DNA from 2 places in the Undibacterium sp. GrIS 1.8 genome. Region 1 is predicted to be linked to the other one. Evidence: predicted binding sites of a transcription regulator. Region 1 holds the regulator's gene; the other holds the start of a gene.
What was found. Region 1 encodes NrdR, which represses ribonucleotide reductase genes. Its sites were predicted from a motif close to CACNANATNTNGTG; they were not measured.
Positions count from the first base shown of each region.

Region 2: a site for NrdR is predicted at 2,168-2,181, ahead of AAKU64_RS21025 (ribonucleoside-diphosphate reductase subunit alpha). Genes of this name have one in related genera too.

Region 1 covers NZ_JBEONQ010000013.1:85,323-89,753, reverse strand. Annotated here, with positions in the region: gene AAKU64_RS08390 (S-(hydroxymethyl)glutathione dehydrogenase/class III alcohol dehydrogenase) at 1-993, opposite strand, end outside; gene AAKU64_RS08385 (GAF domain-containing protein) at 1,121-1,822, opposite strand; gene nrdR (transcriptional regulator NrdR) at 1,952-2,419, opposite strand; gene glyA (serine hydroxymethyltransferase) at 2,700-3,950, opposite strand; ZMP/ZTP riboswitch at 4,038-4,174, opposite strand.
Region 2 covers NZ_JBEONQ010000076.1:3,266-7,696, reverse strand. Annotated here, with positions in the region: gene AAKU64_RS21035 (sigma-54-dependent transcriptional regulator) at 1-1,332, shown strand, start outside; gene ampD (1,6-anhydro-N-acetylmuramyl-L-alanine amidase AmpD) at 1,349-2,005, shown strand; gene AAKU64_RS21025 (ribonucleoside-diphosphate reductase subunit alpha) at 2,461-4,431, shown strand, end outside.

The DNA of each region.
Region 1 (4,431 bases):
TTCCATGTACCAGTCTACGATTTTTGGTACGTCGGTGCGGCCACGGGCACCACCGAAAGCCGAGCCTTTCCAGACCCGGCCAGTGACCAGCTGGAATGGGCGTGTACTGATTTCTTGTCCCGCTGCGGCAACGCCGATGATGATCGATTGACCCCAGCCCTTGTGACTGGATTCCAGTGACTGACGCATCGTCGTGGTGTTGCCAATACATTCGAAGCTATAGTCTGAGCCGCCATCGGTCAGGCCGATAATTGCATCCACGACGTTACCGACTTCGGTCGGATTGACGAAGTGTGTCATACCGAATTTGCGCGCCATGGCTTCACGAGCCGGATTGATATCAACGCCAATAATTTTATTTGCTCCCACCATGCGCGCCGCCTGAATCACGTTGAGTCCGATGCCGCCGAGACCAAACACGACCACGTTGGCACCCGCTTCGACTTTAGCCGTGAACAACACAGCGCCGACGCCGGTAGTGACGCCGCAACCGATGTAGCAGACTTTGTCGAAAGGCGCATCTTCACGAATTTTTGCGAGAGCGATTTCTGGCACTACGATGTAATTGGAGAAAGTCGATGTACCCATGTAGTGATATAGCGGCTTGCCATCTAATGAGAAACGGCTAGTCGCATCTGGCATCAGACCGCGACCTTGGGTGCTGCGGATTGCCTGACAGAGATTGGTTTTTTGTGAGAGGCAAAATTTACATTCACGGCACTCAGGCGTATAGAGCGGGATCACATGATCATCTTTTTTCAAACTCTTAACGCCGGGGCCGACATCGACCACGACGCCTGCGCCTTCATGCCCAAGAATCGCCGGGAAAATACCTTCAGGATCAGCGCCAGACAAGGTGTAGTAATCGGTGTGGCAAATGCCAGTGGCTTTGATTTCGACTAAGACTTCACCGGCTCTGGGGCCGCCCAGTTCAACTTCTTCAATCGTCAGTGGTTTGCCGGCTTGCCATGCGACTGCTGCTTTGGTTTTCATGTCTGTCCTTTGTCGTGATAGGAGGTAGGGTGAACTGTAATAAGTAGAACTGTAATGTGTAAACCCGTAATGGGTAGATCCGTAATGTATAGATTCGTAATAAATGACTAAAAGCTGACAGCAATTTTTAGCCGAGAATACTAGACAAGCTAGTAGCTACCGCGACGAGCAAAGCGAGCTCAGCACCGGTAAAAATATTCTGTGTAAATGCTTCTGAATCGATAATCCCTAACACGCGACCATCTACTGCCAGGATCGGCAAGCAAGCTTCTGCCTGCACTTTTGGATCGCAGGTGTAATACTCGCCGCCGGTTGCAAGATAGGCGCTGACGTTATTGATAATCCGCCCCTTACCGCTGATGCCGACGGTGCTGTTATTACTGTTAGCAGCAAATTCAGGTGTGAGCGGAAATTCGGCACGCGACGCGGCGCCAAAGTAGGCTAGTTTGACCAGCACGGAATTACCATCTGACCCTGTAGGTGTTTGATCGATTTTTTTATACACGCCAAACCACTGGCTACCGCTGTGTTGCTGATAAAACTTGACCAGCGCGGTCACTCGTTGCAAGAGCCGCAGATTGTCAGACGTTTGTCCGCCCAAGCTGGCGGCGAGATCGTAGGGCGTGGCGGATAGCTGATCAAACAAAGAGCATGATCCGCCTTCGCCCAATTCTGGCACTTGATATTGCCATTGGACTTGCGTGTCTTTTTCAGTGGATCTGATGAACTGCTGCAGTTGTTCTTGGTAGCTGGAAACTTGCGTCGCAAAATCAAGCGGTAATTGTGCTTGATCGATGCCGCTGTGTGCCATAAAAAATGCGATTGACATTGGTCTGCCCGAGGTTCTGAAAAGTACCTGAGTTTATCAGATGTCTCATATCAATGTGGCATAGGACGGAACGCTGAAAAAGCCCGGCAGTGCAGCGCCCGGCGCCCACTTTTCCAGCAGTTTAGCAATCTATTTCTTTGGCTTTTTTTCTTGTGCAATTTCTTGAATCGCTTCGGCAAATTCTGATACGTCTTCAAAACTTTTATACACCGAGGCAAATCGGATGTAGGCGACTTTGTCCAGACGTTTTAGTTCGCGCATAACCAGTTCACCGACGTGGCCAGAAACGACTTCTCGCTCACCGCTGGCCAGGAGTTTTTCTTCTATGCGCTGGATGGCATTGTCCACCGCTTCTGCCGATACGGGACGCTTGCGCAAGGCTAGCATCAGGCTGCCGCGTAGTTTGGCGGTTTCAAATTCGGTTCTACTGCCATTCTTTTTGACGATGACAGGCATCGCCAGTTCGATCCGCTCATACGTTGTGAAGCGTTTATCGCAATTGGCGCAACGGCGGCGGCGGCGGATGGTATTGCCGTCATCCGGCACGCGGGTGTCGATTACTTGCGTGTCATCGTGGTGACAGAACGGACATTTCATACTGACTCCAAGTCGGGAAGAAAATGCAGCGTAGAGTGCATACTCCCCATTATTTTTATAGAAAATGCCTGATTGTCCAGTCTTTCTATGGACGATTAAAATATACAGGTAGATAGTATATTTATTCTTATTGTATTACTTATGAGCTGAATTTGGCAAAACGGGCACAAAAACTACCAGTTATTACAACAACGCCACTCGGTCTGAGTGGCGTTGGTTTTACTGCGATCCGTATTTACACTATCGCTAATATTTTACGGTGGATTACTTATGCTGCGTTTTATGCAGAATATACAGGGAAGGCATCGGTCAGTTTCTTGACTTCGACTTTAACGCGCTCTATGGTCGCAGCATCATTTGGGTTGTCCAACACATCGGCGATCAGATGGCCGACTTTGATCGCTTCTGCCTCTTTAAAACCACGTGTAGTAAATGCCGGGCTGCCCAGGCGGATACCGGAGGTGATCATCGGTTTTTGCGGATCGTTAGGAATGCCGTTTTTGTTGCAGGTCATATGGGCGGAGCCGAGGATGGCTTCTGCTTCTTTGCCTGTCAAACCTTTAGGGCGTAAATCAACCAGCATCACATGCGATTCTGTACGGCCGGAGACGATGCGTAGACCACGTTCAGTCAGGGTTTGTGCCAGTGCAGCGGCATTTTTGACGACTTGTTGCTGGTAGGCTTTGAACTCTGGCGTCAGTGCTTCTTTGAACGCCACTGCTTTGCCTGCGATCACGTGCATCAATGGGCCGCCTTGGATGCCGGGGAAAATCGCTGAATTGATCTTTTTGGCAATCGCTTCATCATTCGACAAAATAATCCCGCCGCGAGGGCCGCGCAGACTCTTGTGCGTGGTGGAAGTTACTACGTCGGCGAATGGCATAGGGTTAGGATAAACGCCTGCCGCGATCAGGCCGGCATAGTGCGCCATATCGACCATAAAGTAGGCGCCGATTTCTTTGGCGATTTTGCTGAAGCGTTCAAAGTCGATGCGCAGAGAAAATGCGGATGCGCCAGCGATGATGATTTTTGGTTTGGCTTCGCGCGCGAGTTTTTCCATCGCATCGTAATCGATGTCTTCAGCGGCGTTCAGGCCGTAAGAGACCACGTTAAACCATTTGCCTGACATGTTGAGAGGCATGCCGTGGGTCAGATGTCCGCCTTCTGCCAGACTCATACCCATGATGGTATCGCCCGGATTTAACAACGCGAAGAACACGCCTTGGTTCGCTTGGGAGCCGGAATTAGGTTGGACGTTAGCGAAGTTCGCGCCGAATAATTCTTTCAGGCGATCAATCGCCATTTGCTCAACCACGTCCACATATTCGCAACCGCCGTAGTAGCGCTTGCCCGGGTAGCCTTCAGCGTATTTGTTAGTGAGTTGCGAGCCCTGGGCTTCCATCACTGCTGGCGAGGTATAGTTTTCTGAGGCGATCAATTCAATATGTTCTTGCTGGCGGTGATTCTCTTGTTGAATCACGGCAAACAATTCTGGATCGGTATTGGCGAGGGTGTGAGTTTTTGCGAACATGACAAGCTTCCTGTTTAATTAGAAGGTAATTGCAGATGATCTGGTGCCCTGAAAAGGGAACGGGCAGCCTAAATCGCTATGTCCATATCAGGCTACCCAGGCGCACGGCTATTGAAATCTCACGCTTCCCGATGGATCTCCATCTTTGTCGTCAAGCGCAGCGTTTGTTGCTAATTGAGCAAACTGCTGCGTTTAAGACATTTTCGCCAGTCACGTGAGACGAAATGGTGCCCAAATTTTACGCCAAGCCCCATTTTTGAGCAAGATTTGGATGCGATTTGCCGAATAACGGTATTTTAGTCTGATGAATACTTCGCGTTAAATAAATTGAAGGTGTTTGCCCATTGGAGGTTACAAGGCGTCACAAGCTCAGGCATAACGATTGTAGAAAAACCGCATAGAATGACGGCAGGCGTTTTCGCGACGATGTTCGCCATGCAAAAAATTAGTCACATCATCAGCATCAAATCCAGTATCACAT
Region 2 (4,431 bases), on a different contig from region 1:
ACGCCGATTGCTGTGATTACCGCTTTTGGCAGCGCTGACAACGCAGTGGTTGCCCTTAAGGCAGGTGCCTTTGATTACGTGTCTAAGCCGGTGGCACTGGATCAGTTGCGTAAGCTGGTCAGATCAGCTTTGCAGTTGGGCGAAATCCGTACAGCACATGACATTCAAGATGGTAATGATAGCAAGCAAGCAGAGCGCATCCTACCTTCTGGTTTGATCGGACGTTCTGAGGCGCTACAGCATGTTCGCTCCCAAATCACCAGACTGGCGCGCAGCATGGCACCAGTCATCATCACTGGAGAATCAGGTAGCGGTAAAGAGCTGGCAGCGCGTGAGATACACAATAATAGTGCGCGTGCGGACAAAGCATTTATTGCCGTTAATTGTGGTGCCATCCCAGAGGCCTTGATGGAGGCGGAATTTTTTGGTTATCGCAAAGGTGCGTTCACTGGCGCCAGTGATGACCGTGATGGTTTTTTTCAGGCGGCGAGCGGCGGTACGCTGATGTTGGATGAGGTTGCTGATTTGCCGCTGGCGATGCAAGTCAAGCTGTTGCGTGCGATACAAGAGAGGCGAGTCCGCAAGGTCGGCGCGACTAACGAAGAGCCTGTCGATGTCCGTATTATTAGCGCGACTCACCAAAACCTGGCTAATTGCGTGACGGCAGGTAAATTTCGCCAAGATTTATATTACCGCCTGAATGTCATTGAGTTGCATTTGCCTCCGCTACGTGAGCGTTTAGGGGATGTGGCAGAATTGGCGCAAGGTATTTTGCGACGTCTTTCTACCCCAGAACTTTCTAATTCTGGCGCTGCTACCTTACTATCTGATGAGGCGCTGCAAGCTTTGGCCGCCTATGATTTTCCGGGTAATGTGCGCGAACTGGAGAATATTCTGGAGCGTGCGTTGGCATTTGCGAATGATGGTTGTATTGAGGTCAGTGATCTGGCTTTGCGTCCTGCGACAAAAGCATTACCAGTACTTTCACCAGCAATGACGAGCCTGCCTGACACGCCTGAAACATCGGCTCCTGCAGAGGTGCTAAACCCAAGCCATGCGATTGAAACTAACTCTGCCGCTTTGTCCCCGTACCAGAATGCGCATCATGTAGCGCCTGTCGTTAGCGTCACGGATAACGGGAAAAATATTTTCATCGAGCCTGATTTACCATGTTCTCTGCCAGATTATCTGGAGCGGATAGAGAAGGAAGTTATTCGCCGCGCACTGGTTAAGACGCGCAATAACCGCACACAAGCGGCAGAATTACTGGGAGTAAGTTTCCGGCAATTGCGTTACCAGATACAAAAACTGAAGATTCATGACCCGGAGTAAATCGGGTCATTTGACTATGTCAACTCCATTAAATCCATCAAGCTCGGCAAGGCAGACGAACTCGGCATCTTCGAGCACAACTATCGGGTTAGATGCGGATGGTTGGTATTCATTAGCAACGCGGCTGCCGTCTTCTAATTTTGATGCTCGCTCCGAGCATTCCGAAGTTTCACTGCTGGTAATTCACAACATCAGCTTGCCTGCCGGTCAATTTGGCGGCTCTGCAATTCCCGATTTATTCTTAAATCAGCTTGATTACTCAATGCACCCCAGTTTGGAGTCCTTGCGCGGCATACGCGTGTCTAGCCATTTTTTGATACGCCGTGATGGAAGCTTATTGCAGTTCGTCTCAACCGCGGCACGGGCCTGGCATGCGGGTGTTTCGCAGTTCAATGGAGAGTCTGGCTGTAACGATTTTTCTGTAGGCATAGAGCTTGAGGGGACTGATACTAAGGAGTTTGAAGCTGGGCAATATCAGACCCTGGCATCGCTCAGTTACGCCCTATGCCAAAAACTACCTATCCGTCACATCGTTGGACATCAAGATATTGCTCCTGGAAGGAAGACTGACCCCGGCCCCTATTTTGACTGGAAACAATATAAAAAATTATTGGATCAAGAATTTAGGTTAGTGCTTACTCATGCTGCACCAAGCTTTCCATTCATGCTTTGAGATTGTCAATCAACAAACCCAGCTGTCGTAAAAAAATAATTCTCTTTTTAACAAAAAAAGCGATTGCACATCTCCCTCTCTGGCACTAGAATTAGTGCAAATCAAATCTTCTGCACTACATCTAGTGGTTTGGTTTAAATAATGCTGCTGTTAATCCTGTTTCACTTGATCTTGTTTTTACCCCGGTTTTATTGTCATAAATGATTTATAAAACAGAGACTTGGATCAGATTTTGAATTCACACTGAATTTATATTGCTTGACTCAAATGGAGTAAAAACCTAATTCAAGACAGTAGGTAATTCCAGTAAATACAAACCAAACGCAGTAAATCAAACGTAGTTGAGCAACTTAGTTCGGTAACTTAGTTGAAAAAATAAGCATTGCGATCGAGATCATCGGTCTCAAAACACGAAGTACGACGTAAACACAATTCACGCTGACCCCGGAGGCCAAATGCACTCTTCAATAGAAACATCAACACCAATCACATCTGATCTGTCGGCTTTACAGTCGCATGCAGTTAACCATGCGCCAGTTTCGCAAGCTACCAGTTACAGTGACTACCGCATCATTCGCCGGAATGGTGCTGTGGTTGGTTTTGAGCCTTCCAAAATCGCAATCGCTGTGACTAAAGCCTTTTTGGCAGTTAACGGCGGCCAAGGTGCGGCGTCTGCCCGTATCCGTGAATTGGTAGAGCAATTAACTGCTAGCGTCGTGTCTGCTTTGGTACGCAGACAGCCAACTGGCGGTACGTTTCATATTGAAGATATCCAGGATCAAGTTGAATTAGCACTGATGCGTTCTGGCGAACATGATGTGGCACGTGCCTATGTTTTGTATCGTGCCAAGCGTCAAGATGAGCGCCGCCAGCAACTAGAATCGCAACAGGCATCCAAGACCGATATCGCAGTACCGCAAATTCATGTGATCGTTGATGGTCAACCTACGGTGCTGGATATCGCACAAGTTCGTAACTTGATTACAGCTGCTTGCGTTGGTTTGGATAAGTTGGCCGATCCAGAAGCAATTCTGGCAGAAACCTTAAAGAATTTGTACGATGGCGTGCCAGTTGAAGAGCTGCATAAATCGGCTATTTTGGCTGCCCGCGCTTTGATGGAAAAAGAGCCTGCCTATAGTCAGGTTACAGCACGTTTGTTGTTGCATACAGTTCGTAAAGAGGTATTTGGTAAAGAAGTTGCGCAACAAGCAGCGGCGGCAGAATACGTTGACTACTTCCCTAAATTTATCAAAAAGGGTATTGAAGCAGAGTTGTTGGATGCAAAATTAGGTCAGTTCGATTTGAAAAAGCTTGCCAACGCGCTGGTTGCTGATCGTGATTTGCAATTTGGTTACATCGGTCTGCAAACTTTGTACGATCGTTACTTCTTGCATGTACGTGGAACACGGATTGAGATGCCGCAAGCCTTTTACATGCGTGTTGCGATGGGTCTTGCTATTAGCGAGATTGATCGTGAAGCTCGTGCAATTGAGTTTTATAATTTATTGTCTAGCTTTGATTTTATGAGTTCGACTCCGACTTTGTTCAACTCAGGTACACAGCGTTCACAACTGTCCTCTTGCTACTTGACTACGGTCGCGGATGATCTGGATGGTATTTACGAAGCGATCAAAGAAAACGCTCTGCTGGCGAAATATGCAGGTGGTTTGGGCAATGACTGGACGCCAGTCCGCTCACTCGGCGCACATATTAAAGGAACTAACGGTAAATCCCAAGGCGTCGTGCCTTTCCTGAAAGTCGTCAACGACACAGCCGTTGCGGTCAACCAAGGTGGTAAGCGTAAAGGTGCAGTCTGCGCTTATCTGGAAACCTGGCACATGGATATTGAGGAATTTCTTGATCTGCGTAAAAACACTGGCGATGATCGTCGTCGTACGCATGACATGAATACCGCTAACTGGATTCCTGACTTGTTCATGAAGCGTGTTATGGAAAAAGGCGACTGGACTTTATTCTCGCCGTCCGATGTACCTGACTTGCATGAGAAGTTTGGCAAAGCTTTCGAACAGGCTTACGTTGCTTATGAAGCTAAAGCGGCGAGCGGTGAGCTGGAACTATCCAAAAAAATCCCTGCGCTAGACTTGTGGCGCAAGATGTTATCCATGCTGTTTGAGACTGGTCATCCATGGATTACATTTAAAGACCCATGCAATATTCGCTCGCCACAACAACATGTGGGCGTAGTTCACTCATCTAATTTGTGCACCGAAATCACACTCAACACAAACGACAGCGAGATCGCAGTATGTAATTTAGGTTCGGTCAATATGCCAGCGCACATGAAGGACGGCAAACTCGATCACATCAAGTTACAAAAAACTATCCGCACAGCGATGCGCATGCTGGATAACGTGATCGACATCAACTATTATGCAGTTAAGAAAGCGCGTGACTCCAACTTACGT